DNA from 2 places in the Streptomyces sp. NPDC006259 genome. Region 1 is predicted to be linked to the other one. Evidence: predicted binding sites of a transcription regulator. Region 1 holds the regulator's gene; the other holds the start of a gene.
The links. Region 1 encodes HspR, which represses chaperone genes until heat shock. Its sites were predicted from a motif close to TTGAGNNNNNNNNNCTCAA; they were not measured.

Region 1 (10,596 bases):
CAGCGCCGCGTCCTTCTCGATCCGCTCGCGGTACTCGTCGAGGGTCGTCGCGCCGACCATGCGCAGTTCACCGCGGGCGAGCATCGGCTTGAGCATGTTGCCCGCGTCCATGGCGGAGTCGCCGCCCGCGCCGGCGCCCACCACGGTGTGCAGCTCGTCGATGAAGGTGATGATCTGCCCGTCGGAGTCCTTGATCTCGGCGAGGACCGTCTTCAGCCGCTCCTCGAACTCACCGCGGTACTTGGCGCCGGCGACCATGGCCCCCAGGTCCAGCGAGACGAGCCGCTTGTTCCGGAGGGACTCGGGCACGTCCCCCTTCACGATCCGCTGGGCGAGCCCCTCGACGACGGCGGTCTTGCCGACGCCGGGCTCGCCGATGAGGACCGGGTTGTTCTTCGTACGGCGGGACAGCACCTGGACGACGCGCCGGATCTCGGTGTCCCGGCCGATGACCGGGTCGAGCTTGCCCTCGCGGGCGGCGGCGGTGAAGTCGGTGCCGAACTTCTCCAGCGCCTTGTACTGCCCCTCGGGGTCGGCGCTGGTCACCCGGCGTCCGCCGCGGGCCTTGCGGAAGGCGTCCAGCAGCTTCTTCGCGGTGGCTCCCTGCCGGTCGAGCACCTCGCCGGCCCGGCCGCCCTTCGCGGCGATCCCGATCAGCAGGTGCTCCGTGGAGAGGTACTCGTCGCCCAGGTCCTTGGCGCGCTCCTGGGCGTCCGCGATCACGGCGAGCAGTTCGCGGTTGGGCTGCGGGGGCGCGACGGTGGACCCGGCCACGCTGGGCAGCGAGCCGAGCACCTGCTCGACGCCCGCCCGCACGGCGGCCCGGTCGGCGTCGACGGCGGCCAGCAGGTCGACGATGTTCTCGTTCTCCTGCCCCTGGAGCAGCGCGAGGAGCAGGTGTGCCGGGGTGAGGTCGGGGTGCCCTGCGGACAGGGCCCGGTTGCCGGCGGTCTGGATGGCTTCCCGGCTCCGGTTGGTCAGCTCTGCGTCCACGTTCGCTGTCTCCTCCTCGTGTCAGCCGTCTTCACTGACTCTGTCAGCGTACACAAACTTGAGTCTATTCCACTCAAGGTTGTCGCCGGGAGTCCCTCAGGCGCTAGGTTCCAGGCCATGGCCGCATACCCCCAGGACCCGGGCGCTCCCGACGCGTCGTACCGCGATTTCTGGCGCGAAAGGCACCTGTGCACTCTGACGACACCACGCCCGGACGGCTCTCCGCACGTGGTCCCCGTCGGAGTGACGTACGACCCCGAGGGCCGGCTGGCCCGGGTGATCGCGGACCGGGCGAGCGCGAAGGTGGGGAACGTGCTGGCGGCGGGCGCGGAGGGCGCCCGGGTGGCGGTCTGCCAGGTCGACGGCCGGCGCTGGGCCACATTGGAGGGCCGGGCCTTCGTCCGCGCGGAGCCGGACCGGGTCGCCGAGGCGGAGCGCCGTTACGCGGAGCGGTACGGCCGGACGCCACGCCCCAATCCCACGCGCGTGGTGATCGAGATCGAGCTGACGCGGGCCATGGGCCGGGGAGGGCCGGTGGACCGACCGGCGCGATGAGCCGTGGAACCACCCGTGGAGCGACTGGTGGAACGACTGGTGGAACGACTGGTGGAAGGACTGGTGGAAGGACTGGTGAAGCGACTGACGGAACGACCGTGGAGTGACCGGTTCCACACGGCCGTTTCCGGCCACGCCGTCGCGGTGCGATACCCCGAAATGTCGCCACAAAATGCAGCGGCGTCACCGTGTTCAGGTCACGGTGACGCCGCTGCCGGGGGGAAGCACCTGCGCGATCTGTTACGACGGGGGAATCGCGTCAGGCACTGCGGGGGGTGGCTGAGATGGTGCTGGGGGCCGCCGGACTCGCCGACTCCGCCAGCTCGTGGTCACGCTGGTCGAGGTTCACAAAGATCATTCCGTACCTGATGGCACACCGCACCGGCTGTGGCGCCCCCCGAGGCCGCCGCAGACACCGGAACGCGCGCACGTCGTCGTCCTCGTCGCGCGTCACGACGACCGGCTCCCCGAACACCGTCACCATCAACGAGTCACCGCTGTGGGGGATGGCGGTGACCAGATCGATGAAGTGCCAGCCGGAGCGGTAGGCCGTGGCCATCTCGCGTCGGAAGGAGCGGTCGTCAGGAGGTGTCGTCATCTTCCCGTCAGCCCCAACTGCTGTCGTCCGCGCCGACCGGCACCACGACGCCCCAGCTGCTGTCGCCGGCGACAACGGTGGTCGACTGCCTCAGACCCCAACTACTGTCCGCCAGGGCGTCGCCCTTCGCACCCGCGAGGCCACTCAGTACTCCGAAGGCCACAGCGGCAGAGAAGGCGGCGACACGAACCGAGCGAAGCATTCTCTTGCCCATAGTCGGCTTCGTCCTCACTTGATGGTCACCTCTTCCCCCGTCGAGTAAGACGATGGCTCATATGGGCACGTCATGGCCACACGATCGGTGCATCATGTTCCTGCATGTTCAGGACCCTGGGGGGTGGAAATTTGGCAACTATCGGGACTAAAGGGACACATCCCCATGCGGTGACCGAATTGTGTGAGGTCGGCGCCCGGCTGTACGCGCATGCCCTCCGCGCCGGTCGCATCGCGCGCGTGGACGTGGAACCCGCTCCGTGCCTGATGGAATTCGCCCTCCTGCACCCGGACCCCGACGACGCCGACTGGCTGCGTCCCGTACCGCCGGCGGTGGCCCTGGCACAGCGCCTGAACCCCATCGAACGCGAGATCAGCGCACACCGGCGGATGTCGATCGAGATCGCCGACGCCTTCGAACCCTTCATGGCGCTGAGCGCGCAGTCGACGGCCTCCACCCACTCCATCACGGTCCTGGAGGGCTTCGACCGGATCAACGCGGCCCTCGACCTCGCCACCGCACAGTGCCAGTCGGAGATGCTCACCGTCCAGCCCGGCCAACGACGGCTGGAACACACCCTCGAACAGGCCCTCGACCGGGACAAACCCCTGACCGACCGCGGCGTGCGCATCCGTACCCTGTACCAGCACACGGCCCGGCACAGCCCGGAGACGCTGGCCTACGTGGCCCAGTTCACCGACGGCAAGGTGGAGTACCGCACCATCGACGAACTCGTCGAGCGCCTCATCATCTGCGACGAGACCGTGGCCTTCATCCCCACCCGGGACGACCGGCAGGTCGCGCTCGAACTGCGCCACCCCGGCCTCGTCCGCTACCTGATCAAAGTGTTCGAGTTCATGTGGAGCCGCGCCGTCCCCCTGAGCGCCGGCGCCCCGTACGAACCCGCGCCGGACGGCATCACCGACATCCAGCACTCCATCGCCAAGCTCCTGGTCGAGGGCCATGTCGACGAGGCCATCGCCCGCCGGCTCGGCATGAACGTCCGCACCTGCCGGGCGCATATCGCCAAACTCGCCTCGACGTTGGGCAGCGGCAGCCGCGCCCAGCTCGGTTTCCTCCTCGCGCAGTCCGGGATCCTCAAACAGGAGGACACCACGCCGTGAACCCGGTGAACACGCCGCCGCACCCGGAGCACGGCGTGGAGGAGCTGTGCGACGCCGCCCTGGATCTGTACGCCCGGGCGCTGCGGGACGGGCAGGTCACCGGGAAGGACGCCGAGGAGGAGGCCCCCTGCCTGCTCGGCTTCGGTCTCCTGCACCCGGACCCCGGTGAGCCCTGCCTCCTGAGGCCGGTCGCCCCGGCGACCGCGCTGCACCGCCTGCTGCGCACCTCGGCGGCGCGCATCGCCGACGAACGCCGGCGCGAGACCCTGCTGCTGGAGTCGTTCGAGCCGCTGATACGGATCGACGGGCGCAGCACCGCGGACACGGAGGCGTCGTCCCTGCGCATCCTGAGCGGCACCGAGCAGATCAACCAGGCCATCACCGACGCCATGGGCGAAGCCGCCCTCGAAGTCCTCTGCATCCAGCCCAACAGCCACCACGCGGGCGCGCGCGGCGAGGCGGCCCAGGCCGTCGCCATGCGGCGCGACCAGGCGCTCCTGGACCGGGGCGGCCGTATCCGCACCCTGTACCAGCACACACAGCGCTACCGGCCCCTCGTGCTGTCCCGCTACGAACAGCTCCGCGGCGACGCGCAGGCCCGCACCCTGGACGAGATCACCGACCGTCTCCTGGTGGTCGACCGGACGGTGGCGTTCATCCCCGCCAACGCCGACCGCAGCCTCGCGCTCGAGATCCGCCACCCCTCGCTGATCTCCTTCATGGTCACGGTCTTCGACCGCCTCTGGCGCCTGGCCACCCCCATGTATCCCGAGACGGTCACCCAGCCCACCCTCAACGGCGTCACCCCCCGCCAGCGCGCCATCGCCGCGCTCCTCGTGGAGGGCCACACCGACGCCGTCATAGCCGACCGCCTCGGCATGAACGTCCGTACGGCCCGGGTGCACATCGCCAAACTCGCCGCCACCCTCGGCAGCGAGAGCCGCGCACAGCTCGGCTACCTCATCGGGCGCTCGGGGATCCTCGACCCGGAGGGCTGAGCGGAGTCCGCGCCGAGCGGCACGTCCAGGCCCACCTGTGCGATCCGCACGCCGAGTTGGGTACGGCTGGCCGCCCCGAGCGTCTCCGAGAGGCGGGCGATGTGCGCGCGGCAGGTACGCACGCTGATGCCCAGGCGTTCGGCTATCACCGCGTCCTGGTGCCCCTCGGCGAGCAGCGCCGCGATGGACTGCTCGCGGTGGGAGACGCCCTCGACACGGGTGTCGGGCAGCGCCGCGGTGAGCGGGACCGCCAGCCGCCAGAGCCGGTCGAAGACGGTGCCCAGGTAGGCGACCAGGGCCGGGTGGCGCAGTTCCAGCGCCATCGTGCGGTCGGCGTTGGCCGGGATGAAGGCGACCGTGCGGTCGAAGAGGATCAGCCGGTCGATGACCTCGTCGAGCGTGCGGGCCTCGACCGCGTCGCCCAGCAGCTCCAGGTAGTTCAGCAGGCCCTGCCCGTGCCGGGCCACGTGGTTGTAGAGATCCCGCATCCGCACGCCCCGCCCGCGCAGCGCGAGCGCCCGGTGCAGTCCCTCGGACAGTTCGTGCTCGCGCCGGATCCCGCCGGGCTGCACCGTCAGCACCTCGGTCGTGCACACCTCGGTGGCCTCGTCCAGGGCCGCCTGGATGCGCGAGGCCCCGTCCAGGACGCGGATCGCCGCTCCCTCCCCGGCCGGTGTGCCCGGCGTGCTCCCGCCGAGTCCGGCGTACCACTCGAAGGCGGCGACCGCCGAGCCCATCCGCCGCCGGCTGGCGCTCACCTCGTCGTGGAGTCCGCGCAACAGCCGGGTCATGACCTCCTGCGGGGAGGTCGGGACCAGCCAGTCCATGTCGTCGGGGTCGGGGTGCAGCAGGGCGAGGTCCAGCAGGCAGGGGACCGGCTCGGCGTCCCGGCGCGGCACCCGGCCCCGCCGTACGGCCCGGGAGTACACGCGGTCCCCGGCCTCGCACAGTCGGTCAGCACCGTGAGGATGCTCCTCCGCCCCGTGCCCGGCCATCGCCCATCCCACCCCCGCTGTCCGCGTGTCGCATGTCTTCCCCGTTTTCCGCAGCGCAACTATGCGCGGCCCCGGTCCGGCTCCGCAACACGGCTCCTCCCGCCGACCTCCTGGATTTCCGCCCATCTGCGCTGGTTCCTCCCGGCCTCCGCCCCTCCCCCTTGCAACAAGCTGATGCTCCCGCACGCGCCCGGCAATCCGTCCAGGCCCTCGCGACCTGTACGCCCGCGCGATCCCGGAGCCCGCCGCACGACCGCCGCACCCGCGCGTGGCCCACGGCCGACGGCCGCCACCGCGCCGACCGGCCGAGCGACCGCCGCAGGGTGTCGGGGTTCTGACGCCCTCTCAATGGCGGGCGGGGTGGGCGGGCAGGCCTGGTACGCGGACCGGTCGATGCGGGCGAGGAGAGGGCCGGGTGGCCAGGTGGGGCCAGGACCGCGTGGGAGCGGGAAGGGAGAGCACGGGCGGCACAAGCGGCGAGACGGTAACGGCGACCGGCAGCGCGGACATATCTGGCGGCTTGAGTGGCGGGGGGCGGGGAGGGCCGGAAGCCCTGGAGCAACGGGCGGGACACGGCGCCGACAGCACGCAGTCGGGGGCGGGACGGGGCACAGGCCGAACGGACGGCCCAGGGCGCGGCACCGGCGACCCGAGCACGGGCGGCATGGCGGCGCGGACGCCACGCGCGCGGCACGGCATACCAGGCACGGGCGACACGAGAGGCACGGCGGCCCACGCGCGTGGGCGCGGCACCGACAACCGGCCGCGCAGGCGGCACAGGCGGCACAGGCGGCAGACGGCAGACGGCAGACGGCAGACGGCAGGCGGCAGACGGCACAGGCGGCAGACGGCACCGACAGCGCGAAATCGGGGGCGCGGGACGGGGCGCAGGCCCAACGGACGGCCCAGGGCGCGGCACCGGCGACCCGAGCACGGGCGGCATGGCGGCGCGGACGCCACGCGCGCGGCACGGCGTACGGGGCAGCGGCGGCAGGAAGGCACGGCGGCAAGCGCGCGTGGACGCCGCCACCGGCAGCACGGGCAGTGCGAGCGACACCCGCGGCGCGGTCGCCGGTGGACCCCGCCCCCACCGGTCCACCCCACCCGCACCCGCACCGACGGGTCCCGCGTCAGGGGGCTCGGCCGGGGAATTCGGCCGGGGGACCTGTGGCGCTGCCCCCACAAGGGCGCTCACCGGGGGTGTGACGGGCGGCCCGCCGGAGGCGACGGTGGAGTCCATCCGGTGGCGCGAACGCCGCACAGGAGCCCCTCAGGGGCGCTGAGGCCGAGGGCTCGTTCCGGCCGACGCGGTCGTGGCCGAATGATGTGGTGGGACTCCTCGGCGACGAGGGTGTGACGCCGACGTTCCGGTGGAGTCGCCGCACGGGCACCAACGCCCCGCGGATCCGGATCCGGATCCGGGTCCGGCTCGCCCGCCGGCGAGCCCCGCCTGCTCCGGTCGTGGGCGGAGGTCGTACGCCCGTTCCGCCGTCGAACCCACGGCACGTGGACGGCACACGGACGGCTTCGCCCCGGCGGCCGTGGCCGAGCGGTCCGGCATACGGCCTTCCGCCGACCTTCCGCCGACCTCCCGCAGCACGGCGGCGCCGGCGGTGCTCCGGGGCGTCCCGCTCGCCCCGCTCGCCGCGGACGACGAGCACCGGGCGGGTGCCGCCGTCCGCCGCCGTCCGCCGCCACTCGCGCCGGTCAGTTCAGCTTGAGGGCCTGGCAGGCGGCGGCGTACTTGGCCGTGCAGATGTCGGACGCCTTGTAGATGCCGTCCGCGATGACGGTCTCCTTGATGTTCTTCTTCGTCAGCGCCACCACGGTGACCAGCTGGGCCGGGATCTCCTTGTTGGTGGGGCTGTCGATCTTGTCGCGGGTCAGGGCGTCGAACTCGATGTCGCGGCCCTGCACCTTGGCGACGGCCATCTCCGCGGCCGCCTCCGCCATCTGCGGGTAGGGCTTGTACACGCTCATGTACTGCTCGCCGCTGAGGATCCGCTGCACCGCGGGCAGCTCGGCGTCCTGGCCGGTGATCGGCGGCAGGTCCTCGACGCCCGCGGCGCGCAGGGCCTTGATGATGCCGCCGGCCATGGCGTCGTTGGCGGAGTAGACGGCCGCGATGTTGCCCTTGCCGATGTTCTTGATCGCCTCGGCCATGTTGGACTGGGCGACCTCCGGGCTCCAGTCCTTGGTGTCGAAGGACTCGGCGATCGTCACCCGCCCGCTCAGCTCCGACATCGCGCCGCTCTTGAACTGCTTGGCGTTCGGGTCGGTGGGCGAGCCGTTCATCATGACGATCTTGTCGGCGGTGCTGGGCGCGTCGAGCGACTCGACGAGGGTGCGGCCCTGCACCTCGCCGACCAGCTCGTTGTCGAAGGAGACGTACGCGTCGATCGGGCCCTCGGCGAGACGGTCGTAGGCGATGACCGGGATGCCGGCGTCCTTGGCCTTCTGCACGGTGTCCGCGACGGCGTGCGAGTCGACGGCGTCGAGCAGGATGATGTCGACCTTCTCGTCGATCATCCGCTCCATCTGGGTCACCTGCGTCGCGCTCTTGGCATCCGCGTTGGCGTACTCGGTCTTGCCCTTGTTGTTGGTGAGGGAGGCGACCTTCGCCTTGATGATGGGGTAGTCGAACTCCTCGTACCGGGTGTTCGTCTTCTCCGGCATCAGCACGCCGACGGTGATGTCGTTGCTCTTCGTCGGGGTCGCTTCGCCACTGTCCTCCGTCGCGCTCAGCATCCCGCATCCGGCGAGCGAGAGGGACATCGTGGAGGCAGCCACGGCTATGGCGATACGACGCATTCGAGGGCTCACTTCAGGTGCGTTCCGGACATGGGTGCGACATGTTGACCCAGGTGGCTCAAAAGCCAACGCGGCGGCCACCGTCGGCGTCAAGCCGTACTACTTAACGAAGTGACAACATCACGCTCCGCTCACCACGTGAAGACGCATGGAGACGAGACGGAAACCTCTCCCGGCGGCCTTCACGGACCCTCCACGCAACGCGAGTTCACACCCCGACAGACGAACGCGCGACCCCGTTCGTTCCTCACGGGCCGTGACCGCGACGGAGCGTCCGGCCGCCTCCACGAGAGCGAACGGACGCCCGGCCGCCCTCACCCGAACAGAAGTCCGCACGAAGTCGGCCACCTCGCGACGGCCGTCCTCGCCGCGACCCGCGGCGTCCCCACCGGTGTCACCGCGTCCGCCCCGCGCGGCGGCCATCCGTGTCTCGCCCGTGCGCCGTGCAGGTGCGGCCGTGAGGACCGCGCGGGGAGGCCCGCGTGCGGACACCGCCTTCAGGGGGCGTCCCGAGCGGACGGCAGCGCCGCCGGGAGGCCGATCCACCCGTACCGCACGCCGAGGGGCCCGGAGGAATCAACCTCCGGGCCCCTCGCACACCTTGATGAACCGTCAGTCCGACGGCTGCTGGCGCTTCGGCCGCCACACCACCAGCGCGCTGCTCTGCTGGACCTCCTGGTACGGCACCAGATCGCGCCGGTAGGAGGCGTGCACCGCGGCCTCGCGCTGCCGCATCGCCGCCGCCGCGCCGTCCAGCGCCGCCTCGAGTTCCGCCATGCGGGACTGGAGGGCCAGGACCTGGTTCTCCAGCTCGATGATCCGCTTGATGCCCGCCAGGTTGATGCCCTCGTCCTGCGACAACTGCTGGACGGTGCGCAGCAGTTCGATGTCGCGGGCCGAGTAACGGCGGCCCCGGCCGGCAGTGCGGTCCGGGGACACCAGGCCCAGGCGGTCGTACTGGCGCAGTGTCTGCGGGTGCAGGCCGGAGAGCTGGGCCGCCACCGAGATGACGTAGACCGGGGTCTCCTCGGTCAGTTCATACGGATTGCGCCGACGGCCGTCCATCACTCTCAAGCTCCCTTCGCTGCCTCGAACAGCTCCGCCCGCGGGTCCTCACCCGCGGTCGCCTCGCGATACGCCTCCAGTGCGTCACGAGCCTTCCCCGAGAGGTCCTTCGGAACACTTACCTCCACGGTGACCAGCAGATCGCCGCGGGTGCCGTCCTTGCGGACCGCGCCCTTGCCGCGCGCCCGCATGGTGCGCCCGTTGGGCGTGCCGGGCGGCAGCTTCAGCGTGAGCGACGGGCCGCCCAGCGTGGGCACCTTGACCTCGCCGCCGAGCGCCGCCTCCGCGAACGTCACCGGCACGGTCACCGTGAGGTTGTCGTCCTTGCGGCCGAAGACCGGGTGCGCGTCGACATGGACGAGCACGTACAGGTCGCCGGCCGGGCCGCCCCGCTCACCGGGCGCGCCCTTGCCGCGCAGCCGGATGCGCTGCCCGTCGGTGACGGCCGCCGGGATGCGGACCTGCATGGTGCGGGAGGACTTGGCACGGCCGCTGCCCTTGCACTCCATGCAGGGGTGCTCGGCGATCAGGCCGCGCCCCTTGCAGTCCGGGCAGGGGTCCGTCAGGGAGAACCCGCCGCCCGAGCCCCGCGCCACCTGGCCGGTGCCGACGCAGGTCGGGCACACGCGCGGCGTGCCGTTCTTGTCGCCGGTGCCGGAGCAGGCCTTGCACGGGGACTGCGAGGACATGCGCAGCGGAACCGTCGCACCCTCGATGGCTTCCGTGAAGGTGAGGGTGACCTCGGTGTCGATGTCCTGGCCGCGCCGGGGCTGGGTACGGGTGCCCGTGCCCGCGCCCGGGCCGCCGCGGTTGAACAGGCCCCCGAAGACGTCACCGAGTCCGCCGCCGAAGCCGCCGGCTCCCTGGCCGCCGCCCTGGGCTCCCCCGAAGAGGTCGCCCAGGTCGAAGTTGAAGGAGCCGCCGCCCGCGCCCGGCCCCGGACGGAAGCCGCCGTTGCCGAAGAGGGCGCGCGCCTCGTCGTACTCCTTGCGCTTCTTGGGGTCGCCGAGGACGTCGTTCGCCTCGGAGATCTCCTTGAAGCGCTCCTCGGCCTTGGCGTTGCCCTTGTTGGCGTCCGGGTGGAACTCGCGGGCGAGCTTGCGGTACGCCTTCTTGATCTCGGCCTCGGTGGCGTCCTTGGGGACGCCGAGAACCTTGTAGTAGTCCTTCTCGATGAAGTCCTTGGTGCTCATCCTCGACGTCCCTCCTTCCTCGTCCGCCTGTCAAGCTCAGCCCTCGTCCG
Region 2 (10,596 bases), on a different contig from region 1:
TGCGCGAACGTCTCCATCCAGCCGGCCATCTTCACGCGCTGGTCGACGGACTGCGCGTGGCCGTCGAGCCGTCCCACCCAGTCGATGGCGCGCTGGGTCGGGCCGGGGTCGTGCGAGCCGGGGGCCGCCACCGAGACCCCGAGGCCCTCGATCCTCGGGGCCTGCTGCTCCCAGAAGTTCAGCTGGAGGTCGCGCTCGTGCTGAAGGGCCGTGTGGAACATGCACTGCGTCGACATCACCCGGCCGGCGCGGATCTCGTCCGCGGTCCGGTTGGACATCAGGGTGACCTCGTACCCGTGCGACTGGAGGCCGAGGGCGAGCTGGAGACCGGACTGGCCGGCTCCGACGACGAGTATCTTCCGCATGCGGGGCTGTCTCCTACTCGGGGGTTTCGTCGAGCGCGTGGCCCACCAGGGCCAGGAGGGTCTCGATCACGGAGATCCGGCGACGCGCATCCATGATCATGACAGGTATGTGCTGGGGGACGGTCAGCGCCTCCCGTACGTCCTCCGGCTCGAACCGCTCGCTGTCGTCGAAGTGGTTGACGGCCACGACGTAGGGCAGCCCGCAGCTCTCAAAGTAGTCGAGCGCGGGGAAGCAGTCCTTCAGCCGGCGGGTGTCGGCGAGGACGACGGCGCCGATCGCGCCGCGCACCAGGTCGTCCCACATGAACCAGAACCGCTGCTGGCCCGGCGTGCCGAACAGGTAGAGCACCAGGTCGTCGTCGAGGGTGAGGCGGCCGTAGTCCATGGCGACCGTGGTGGTGACCTTGTCCGGGGTGCCGGTGAGGTCGTCGGTCTCCTCGCTGGCCTCGGTCATCAGCGCCTCCGTCTGGAGGGGCGTGATCTCCGAGACGGTGCCGACGAGGGTGGTCTTGCCGACGCCGAAGCCTCCGGCGACCACGATCTTCGTGGCGACGGGGGCCCGGGTGCGGTCCGTCTGCCAGGACTTCAGCTCCTCGTCCGGCTCGTCGAGGAGTGGGGAGACACCGAACGGGGTGTCGGCGTCAGAGACGACGGAGTCCACTCAGCACCCTTTCCAGCAGAGCGCGGTCGGGACGGCCCGTGCCGTGACCGGTCCCGGTGCCGTACACACGGATCTTTCCCTGGTCCGCGAGGTCGCTGAGGAGGACCCGGACCACACCGAGCGGCATCTTCAGCAGCGCGGCGATCTCGGCCACCGTGCGCATCCGGCGGCACAGTTCGACGATGGCCCGCATCTCCGGCATCACCCGGGTGGTGAGGGATCCGTTCGTCAGTTCCTTGCGCTCCTCGGGCGCCTCGAGTTCGGCCGTGGTCGCCACGAACGTCTCGACGAGGAGGACGTGACCGAAGCGGGTGCAGCCGCCCGTCAGCGAGTAGGGGCGGACGCGGGCCGGCCTGCGGTCGCCGCCCCGCACGGGGAGCTTCTGCCCGCGGTTCTTCGGCGCCGTGCTCATCGGCTGCTCCCCGTCGTCTCCGACTCCAGGGATCTGCGCAGCTCGCTGCGGAGTTCGGGGGTAAGGACGTGTCCGGCCCGGCCCACGAACAGGGCCATGTGGTACGCCACCACGTTCATGTCGCAGTCCGCGGAGCCGTGCACACCCAGCAGCGAGCCGTCGCTGATCGACATCACGAAGAGGCTGCCCGCGTCCATGGCGATCATCGTGTGCTTCACACCGCCGAACTCCATGAGCTTGGCGGCGCCGATGGTGAGGCTGCCGATACCGGACACGATGGTGGCCAGGTCGGCGGCGGAACCGCGCGGACCGGTGGGTTTCGCTTCCACGGAATGGCGCGCCGCGTCGTTGCGGCCCGGGTCCGAGGAGAGCAGGAGGAGCCCGTCGGAGGAGACGACGGCGACGGACTGGATACCTGGCACTTCCTCCACGAGGTTCGTCAACAGCCAGTGCAGGTTACGGGCCTCACTGCTCAGTCCGAAGGTACTGGGCGCGGTCAACTGCTTGCCTCCTCGACTGTGCCCCCCGTGTCTTCTGCGGCGTGTGCGTGTGCTTCCTGAGGTGACGGGACCTTGTTCTGGGCCGTCTGCTCGGCGATCTCCGCCTCCACGTCGCGGTATCCGGCCTCCGCCCCCCGGCGGAAGCCACCGAGGCGGCGGCGGAGGGCGTCGGCGTCCACGGATCCGCTCCGCTGGCGGGGGGCCGGGGTGGGGGACGTCAGTTTGGGGGTGCGCTTGGGCAGACCCTTGTCGGTGACCACGTCCTGTGAGGCGTCGGGGGTCCGGGCGTGCTCGGACTCGTCCTCACCGCCGGCGGCCCGGCGTCCGAGCGCGGGCTGGGATGCGCGGGCGGGCTCCGGATCGTGGGCGCCCTCATGGTCCCGAGCAGGCTCGGGCTCGGGATCACGGAGGGGCTCAGGCTCGCGGACGGGCTCAGGCCCGCGGACGCCCGCACGTTCGCGAGCGGGCTCGGGGGCGGCCGGTGGTTCGGCGGCGGCCGCCGTCTCCTGCTCCGCATCCGCATTCGCGTGCCTGTCCGCGTCCGTGCCGGCATCGGTGGCGGTGTCCGCGTTCGCTTCCGCTCCTGGTTCCGCGGGGATCAGGAGTTCCATCGTCGTCTCGGCCGGCGTCTCCGGTTCCGCCGCCTGTACGGCCCGCTCGGCGGCCTCGACCAGCGGGTCGGCGCCGGGCTTCGCGCGACCCGGCAGGACGTTGGAGTTGGCCTCCGCGTCCGCGCCGGGAAGGGAGAAGGTGTGCGTGCCGGAGCCCGGTGCGGACGCGGGGACCGCGGCGGCCGGCGCGGTGGCGAGCAGGGACGTCGGCAGGACGACCACGGCCGCGACCCCGCCCTGCTTCTGCTCGCGCAGCCGCACCCGCACCCCGTGCCGGTGGGCGAGCCGCGCCACGACGTACAGACCGAGACCGAGGCCCTCCTCGCCCTCCTGTTCGTACGGCGTGTCCGGGGAGAACTCGGTGAGGCGGGCGTTGAGGCGGGCCAGGCGCTCCTCGGTCATGCCGATGCCCTCGTCCTGGACGGAGAGCATGACCTCGCCGTTCTCCAGGAGCCAGCCGGAGACCTCGACGGGCAGGTCCGGCGGGGAGAACGAGGTGGCGTTCTCCATGAGTTCGGCCAGGAGGTGGCTCAGGTCGTCCGCGGCGAAGCCGGCCACGTGCCCGTGCGGCGGCAGCGCGGAGATGCGTACGCGTTCGTAGCGCTCGATCTCGCTGACGGCGGCGCGGACGACGTCCACCAGCGGGATGGGGCCGGCGTGCTGTTGGACGTGTTCGGTGCCGGCGAGGACCAGGAGGTTCTCGCTGTGCCGGCGCATGACGGTGGCGAAGTGGTCGAGCTTGAAGAGGGTGGCCAGCCGGTCGGGGTCCTGCTCGCGCTCCTCCAGGCTCTCGATCACCGCGAGTTGGCGCTCGACGAGGCCGAGGGTGCGCAGCGAGAGGTTGACGAAGGTGCCGCCGATGCTGCCTCGCAACCGCTCCAGCTGGGCGGCGGACTCGGCGAGTTCGGCACGCAGTTCCTCGCGGGCGTCCGCCATTCGCTGGCGTTGTCCGACGAGGTGCTTGCGGTCGGACTCCAGGGTGGTGACGCGCTCGTGGAGGGCGGCGGCGTGCTCGTGCAGGGCGTTGACGGAGCGGACGACCTGGGCGAACTCGTCGTTGCGTCCGGTGAACCGCAGGGGCTCCTCGGCCGCCGGGTTCTCCGCGCCGGCCAGCCGGGCGGAGCCGATGCGCAGGACGGCCAGCGGGCGGGTGAGGCTGCGGGCCATGGCGGTGGCGACACCGATGGCCAGCAGGATCAGCGCGCCCAGCAGGGCGACGCGGATCTCCAGCGCGGTGACGTCGTCGTCGCGCAGCTGGGCGAGGTCCTTGGTGCGGCGGTCGTAGAGAGCGGACTCGGTGCCGCGCATCAGCTCGACGCGGGCGGCGAGCGCGGCGTCGAGCTTCTTGGTGCTGGTGCCGAGGTCGTCGTCGCTCAGTTCCGGCTGGTCGGTGAGGGACGTCAGGTACTTCTCGGCGGTCTCGACGTCTCCGCCGGTGACCGTGGAGTCGTAGGAGTCGACGGCCTCTTCCGGTGCGCTCTCCCGGAAGGCGCCGAGGGACGCGTCGGAGCGCAGGCGGGCCTGCTGGGCGGCGGCCGTCAACGCGTCGCGCCGCCCGGTGTCGGCGGAGGAGACCTTCTCGGTCGAGGTCCGGCCGGTGACGGGGTCGTAGACGCTCTCGGTGGACGTCGGCACGTTCAGCGCGGCGAGCAGCAGCCCGCGGGTCGCGGCGGCCTGCTGGACGGCGGTGTCCAGCTCGGCGAGGGCGTACGCGCCGGAGCCCGCGCGGGGCGGCATCTGCTCGGCGAGCAGCTCGGCCAGGCCGTGCAGGGCGGTGATGGCCTCCGAGTAGGCCTGGTGGGCCTGGAGCGCGGTGCTGCGGCCGGTGAGGGCCTCCTGGCGCACGGTCGCGATGCCGTCGAGGTCCTTGCGGAGCGCGGCGGGCGTGTCGGTGTCGGCGGTCAGCTCGCGCACCTGCCGGTCCACGCGGGCGCTGCCCTCCGGGGAGGGCGCCCTGGACTTGGTCCGGCCGGCCGCGACGTAGACGGTGACCTCGTCGCGTTCGTCGGCGAGCGCCTGGGCGAGCGCCAGCGCGTCCTGGGTCTGCTCGGCCAGGGTGACCAGGTCCTGGGAGTCCTTCAACTGCCCGGAGGCGTCCAGGACGGAGGGCGCGCCCGCTGCCGCGATGGTGGCGGCGACGACCGCGACGGCGACGATCAGCCGGTTGCGTACGTGGGTCGGGCGGCCCTTGCCGACAGGGGCGCGCTCCGCGCCCCCCTCGGAGGCCGTCCTGCTGCCTGGGCGCCGAGGCCGCGTCTTCTGCACCGGTGCTCGCATTCCTGACTCGTTTACCCATGGGCCGGATGACACCCCGTCAACTGGCGTGTCCTGTCCGGTACGGTTCCCGACCCTCCCAGTGCCGGTGGGCAGGGGTCGCGCATCGCATGCCCCGCCACCCGAAGGAGTGAACATCGGAGGGGAGTTGGCGGGCAAGTTCCTCCGGCGCGTGCGACGGCCCTGCCCGGCGGGCCGGTTGGACGTGAGCGGCAGCCTTTGGCAGGATTCGCCGCCACGCCTTCCCGGAGTGCTTCATTCCCGCCCAAAACAGGCGTCTGACCTGCGCGGGTACGTCGACCCGGCGCATGTCGCCGGTCTTTCGCGGGGGGCGTGAAGGGGTCGTGCAGACTGACTGGATGCGTACGGAACTTGTGTCGGAGCCCGGTGATCACGGCCGGCCCAACGAGGACTTCGCGAGTGTCGGACTTCCCGCTTCCGGACAGGGCGGTTCGCTGGTCCTCCTGGACGGGGTGACGCCGCCCTCGGGAGGGTCGGGCTGTCTGCATTCGGTTCCCTGGTTCACGGCGCGGCTCGGCGGCGCGCTGGGCGAACTGACCGTTTCCCTCCCGGATGTCCCCCTGGCCGAGGCGCTGAGCCGGGCCCTCACGCGTACCGCCGAGGCGCACGCCGACTCCTGTGACCTTTCTCACCCCCGCACCCCGCAGGCAACCGTGGTGGTGGCCCGCTGGTCGCCGGAGACGATCGACTACCTCGTGCTGTCCGACTCGGCGCTTCTGCTGGCTTCTCCCGACGGTACGGTCACGGCCGTCCGCGACGACCGTCTCGACCGGGTGCCGCGGGCCCTGCTGGCCAGCGCGGAGATCTGCGACGCACGCGCCCGCAACAGGGAGGGCGGCTTCTTCACGGCGGCCGCCGACCCGTCGGTGGCCGCCCGCGCGGTGACCGGCTCCGTCCCGCGCGAGGGCGTGGCGGCGCTGGCCGCCCTGAGCGACGGGGTGACCCGCTGGGTGGAGACGTTCCGCCAGGGTGACTGGTCGGACCTGTTCTCCTTCGTCGCGGGGCAGGGCGCGCGGGCGGTGGTGGAGCGGGTGCGGGAGCTGGAACGGGCGGACGCCGGGCGGGTGTTCCTGGGGCGGGCCAAGACGCACGACGACGCCACGGCCGTGTACGTGGAGCTGTGAGCCTTCCGTCCGCCCCGCGGTGGGCGCCCGTTGAGCCTGCGTCGAGCCCCGTCAAGTCCCCTGAAGGGGTCTACTTGGCCATGCCCTGGTTCAACTCGTGGAGCAGCCGCGCCAGTTCGGCCACCGCGCCGCGGTCCCAGTGGGCGAGCTGGCTGACGTACCGCGCCCGGCGCGCCTCGCGGACCCGGCCGACCCTGGTACGGCCCTCCTCGGTCAGTTCGACCAGCCAGGCCCGCCCGTCGGCCGGGTCGGGGGCACGGGCGATCAGTCCCAGCTGCTCCAGGGCGCGCAGCTGGCGGGACATGGTCGCCTTGCCGACGCCGATGTAGGCGGCCAGTTCGGTGGCACGCTGGCGGCCCAGCTCCTCCAGCCGGACGAGGAGGCCGTAGGCGGCGGACTCCAGGTCGGGGTGGACCTCACGGGCCATCTCTCCCTGGTTGGCGCGGGCCCGGCGCAGCAGCACCGTCAGTTCCCGCTCCAGGGAGAGGAACTCCTGGTCCACACCGCTCGGCGACGTCTGGTACGCGCTTCCGCGTCCGTCGCCGTTTCCGTCCTCGTGCACGCCAGCACTCCCGATCCGGTTTCCCGCACTGAAGGGTTCTCGCCCGTTTCCGCCATTGCCGCAGCTCCTCAAGTATTTCGCAGGCGCGGGCCTTCGGCCGCTTCCGGCCTCCTTTCCGCGTCCCGGCCCTCCGTGCGCGGGGGCTTCCACCGCCGGTCCGGTGCGGGCGGACCGCGCCACGATCACGTTCGGGGAGCCGGAACCCCTGTCGCCGGACCGGGAAGGGCGACGGCCCGCACAGGGCGAAGCCGCCGCACGGCGAAGGCAGGCGCACCGCGAAGGCGGGCGCACCGCGAAGGCGGGCGCACCGCGAAGCCGGGCGCACCGCGAAGGCAGGGCGAAGGCGGGCGCACCGCGAAGGCCCGCACTCAGCGAGGGCCCGCACACGGCGAAGGCACAGCGAAGGCCCGGACCCCGCACGGGGGCCCAGGCCTTCCCTCAACCGGCGGCGTCCGTCACGCCGCCACCGGAACCTCCGGCGCGGCCCCGTTCGTCGCCGGGGTCAGTGCCAGCTCCAGGACCTGGCGGACATCCGTGACGGCGCGGACGTCGAGCTTGTCCAGCACCTCCGCGGGGACGTCGTCCAGGTCGGGCTCGTTGCGCTTGGGGATGACGACGGTGGTCACGCCCGCTCGGTGCGCGGCGAGCAGCTTCTGCTTCACCCCGCCGATGGGCAGGACACGACCGGTGAGGGAGACCTCGCCGGTCATCGCCACGTCGGTGCGGACGAGCCGCCCGCTCAGCAGCGACGCCAGGGCCGTCGTCATCGTGACGCCCGCGCTGGGGCCGTCCTTGGGCACCGCGCCCGCCGGGAAGTGGATGTGCACCCCCCGGTCCTTCAGGTCGGCTACCGGCAGTTCCAGTTCGGCGCCGTGGGAGCGCAGGAAGCTCAGCGCGATCTGCGCGGACTCCTTCATCACGTCGCCGAGCTGACCGGTCAGGGTCAGACCCGCGGCGCCCGTCTCCGGGTCGGCCAGGGACGCCTCGACGAAGAGGACGTCACCGCCGGCGCCGGTGACCGCGAGCCCGGTCGCGACCCCCGGAACCGCCGTGCGCCGCTCGGCCGGGTCCTGGGCGGACTCGGGCACGTGGTGCGGCCGGCCGATCAGGTCGCGCAAATCCTCCTCGCGGACGGTGAACGGCAGCTTCCGCTCGCCCAGTTCGTGCTGGGCGGCGACCTTGCGCAGCAGCCGGGCGATGGACCGCTCCAGGGTGCGTACACCGGCCTCGCGCGTGTACTCGCCGGCCAGCTTGCGCAGCGCGCTCTCGTCGAGGGTCACCTCGGCCTTGGCGAGCCCCGCCCGCTCCAGCTGGCGCGGCAGCAGGTGGTCACGGGCGATGACGACCTTCTCGTCCTCGGTGTAGCCGTCGAGGCGGACCAGCTCCATGCGGTCCAGCAGGGCCTCCGGGATCGCTTCCAGGACATTGGCGGTGGCGAGGAAGACGACGTCGCTCAGGTCCAGCTCGACCTCCAGGTAGTGGTCCCGGAAGGTGTGGTTCTGCGCCGGGTCCAGCACCTCGAGCAGGGCCGCCGCCGGGTCGCCCCGGAAGTCCGAGCCCACCTTGTCGATCTCGTCGAGCAGGACCACCGGGTTCATGGACCCGGCCTCCTTGATCGCCCGCACGATCCGGCCGGGCAGCGCGCCGACGTACGTACGGCGGTGACCGCGGATCTCGGCCTCGTCGCGCACGCCGCCGAGGGCGACGCGGACGAACTTGCGGCCCATGGCGTGGGCGACGGACTCGCCGAGGCTGGTCTTGCCGACGCCGGGCGGGCCGACGAGCGCGAGCACGGCGCCGCCGCGCCGCCCGCCGACGACGCCGAGACCCCGGTCGCTGCGGCGCTTGCGCACCGCGAGGTACTCGGTGATCCGCTCCTTCACGTCCTCCAGGCCGGCGTGCTCGGCGTCCAGGACCGCCTTGGCGCCCCGGATGTCGTAGACGTCGTCGGTCCGCTCGTTCCACGGCAGTTCGAGGACGGTGTCCAGCCAGGTGCGGATCCAGGAGCCCTCGGGGGACTGGTCGCTGGACCGCTCCAGCTTGTCGACCTCCTTGAGGGCGGCCTCACGGACCTTCTCGGGCAGGTCGGCGGCCTCGACGCGCGCGCGGTAGTCGTCGGACTCCTCGCCCTCCTGCTCGCCGTTCAGCTCGCGCAGTTCCTTGCGGACGGCCTCCAGCTGGCGGCGGAGCAGGAACTCGCGCTGCTGCTTGTCGACGCCTTCCTGGACGTCCTTGGCGATGGTCTCGGCGACGTCCTGTTCGGCGAGGTGGTCGCGCAGCTGGCGGGTGGCGGCCTTGAGCCGGGCGACCGGGTCGGCGGTCTCCAGCAGTTCCACCTTCTGCTCTGTGGTCAGGAAGGGTGAGTAGCCGGAGTTGTCGGCGAGGGCGGAGACGTCCTCGATGGCCTGGACCCGGTCGACGACCTGCCAGGCGCCGCGCTTGCGCAGCCAGGCGGTGGCGAGCGCCTTGTACTCCTTGACCAGTTCGGTGACGTGGCCGGGCAGGGGGTCGGGGACGCTCTCGTCGATCCCGGTCCCCTCGACCCACAGCGCCGCGCCGGGGCCGGTGGTGCCGGCGCCGATCTTCACGCGGCCGCGGCCGCGGATCAGGGCACCGGGGTCGCCGTCGGCCAGCCGGCCGACCTGCTCGACCGTGCCCAGCACGCCGGTGCTCGCGTACGACCCGTCGATGCGCGGCACCAGGAGGACCCGGGGCTTGCCGGGCTCGGACCGGGCGGCGGCCTGGGCGGCCTCGACCGCGGCGCGTACGTCGTTGTCGTTGAGGTCGAGCGGAACCACCATCCCGGGCAGCACGACCTCGTCGTCGAGCGGCAGCACGGGCAGGGTGAGCGGTGTGAACGCCGCGGACTCAGCAGCCATGATCTCCCCTTAGGCAGTCAAGTTGAGTTATGCCGACTCAATGCACGTGAGCCTCCGATTGTTCCCGCCCCGCCCGCCGTTCGCTGTCAGCGATCACGCCTGCCGCCGCCCAGCTGCGACCGCGTAAAGTCGTCGTAATAGCCACAGCCTGTCAGGGACCATTACGGGGGAGTTCGTGGACGGCGTCGTGAGGGCATGGGTGGACGGCTGGGTCGTGTCCCGCGGGGCGGCCCCGCCGGTACCGGAGCCCTGGGGGTTCACCGTGGACGTGGGGCACCCCGCCCACGTGTCGCGGCACGTGCTCTCGGCGGTCGGCGACGCCGTCGAGGAGCGGACCGTGCGCGAGGTCGTGGACGGTGTGCGGGGAACCGGCGTGTGGCTCAAGGTCTTCCAGAGCCCGGCGCTGGTCGGGGACTGGCTCGGGGAGGGCTGGTGGGTGGACCCCGAGCCTGGCTGGCTCATGACGGTGCCGCTGCCGACCGGGAAGGGGCACACGCGCGTGCCCGACGGCTACGGCCTGCGCCGCTGGACGCGCGGTGGCGTCACCCGCGTCCTGGTCACCGCACCCGACGGCTCCTTCGCGGCCCGCGGCCAGGTCGCGCCGACCGGGGCGACCGCCGTGGTCGACCAGATCGAGACCGCGCCCGAGCACCGGCGCCGCGGCCTGGGCGGCCTGGTCGTGCGCGTCCTCGCGGAGACCGCGGCCGCGGAGGGCGCGGAGACGGGCGTCCTGGCGGGAACCCCGCAGGGCCGGGCCCTGTACGCGTCACTGGGGTGGACCGTGACGGCGCCGCTGACCAGCGCGAGGTTCACGGGAGACGAGAGGCGCTGACCGCGCCGGACCGCTCGCGGGGGTGCGGCACCCGCTCGCGCACACCGACGCTCCCCCGGCGCCGTACCCACGGCCAGGTCGCGACGCCGACCGCCAGAGCCATCAGGTGGCCCCAGTTGCTCAAGGGATCCGTGAGGGCGAGCAGGTCGTGGAGGAGCATTCCGCCGAACACCGCGAGCACCGGCCAGCGCAACCAGGGCGTCAGCAGGCCGGCCAGGGCACCGACGCTCGCCGCGACGCCGAAGCTGATGCCGTAGTCGAGGCGGTGCAGCGAGCTGTCCGGGAGATGGCCCACGAGGACGGCCAGACCGACGGGGACCTCGGTTCCCAGGGTCGCCAGCACGTGCCCGAGGAC

Region 2: a site for HspR is predicted at 9,432-9,450, ahead of lon (endopeptidase La). Genes of this name have one in related genera too.

The regions. Positions count from the first base shown of each region.
Region 1 covers NZ_JBIAHY010000006.1:242,832-253,427, forward strand. Annotated here, with positions in the region: gene clpB (ATP-dependent chaperone ClpB) at 1-993, opposite strand, end outside; gene ACFYO5_RS25630 (TIGR03618 family F420-dependent PPOX class oxidoreductase) at 1,111-1,548, shown strand; gene ACFYO5_RS25635 (hypothetical protein) at 1,808-2,146, opposite strand; gene ACFYO5_RS25640 (hypothetical protein) at 2,154-2,309, opposite strand; gene ACFYO5_RS25645 (helix-turn-helix transcriptional regulator) at 2,465-3,484, shown strand; gene ACFYO5_RS25650 (helix-turn-helix transcriptional regulator) at 3,490-4,482, shown strand; partial or broken gene ACFYO5_RS25655 (LuxR C-terminal-related transcriptional regulator) at 4,445-5,477, opposite strand; gene ACFYO5_RS25660 (substrate-binding domain-containing protein) at 7,185-8,300, opposite strand; gene ACFYO5_RS25665 (heat shock protein transcriptional repressor HspR) at 8,901-9,353, opposite strand; gene dnaJ (molecular chaperone DnaJ) at 9,359-10,546, opposite strand; gene grpE (nucleotide exchange factor GrpE) at 10,583-10,596, opposite strand, start outside.
Region 2 covers NZ_JBIAHY010000004.1:759,607-770,202, reverse strand. Annotated here, with positions in the region: gene ACFYO5_RS20080 (styrene monooxygenase/indole monooxygenase family protein) at 1-365, opposite strand, end outside; gene ACFYO5_RS20075 (ATP/GTP-binding protein) at 379-1,026, opposite strand; gene ACFYO5_RS20070 (DUF742 domain-containing protein) at 1,007-1,438, opposite strand; gene ACFYO5_RS20065 (roadblock/LC7 domain-containing protein) at 1,435-1,938, opposite strand; gene ACFYO5_RS20060 (nitrate- and nitrite sensing domain-containing protein) at 1,935-4,814, opposite strand; gene ACFYO5_RS20055 (protein phosphatase 2C domain-containing protein) at 5,183-5,968, shown strand; gene ACFYO5_RS20050 (MarR family winged helix-turn-helix transcriptional regulator) at 6,039-6,530, opposite strand; gene lon (endopeptidase La) at 6,986-9,409, opposite strand; gene ACFYO5_RS20040 (GNAT family N-acetyltransferase) at 9,585-10,241, shown strand; gene ACFYO5_RS20035 (rhomboid-like protein) at 10,219-10,596, opposite strand, start outside.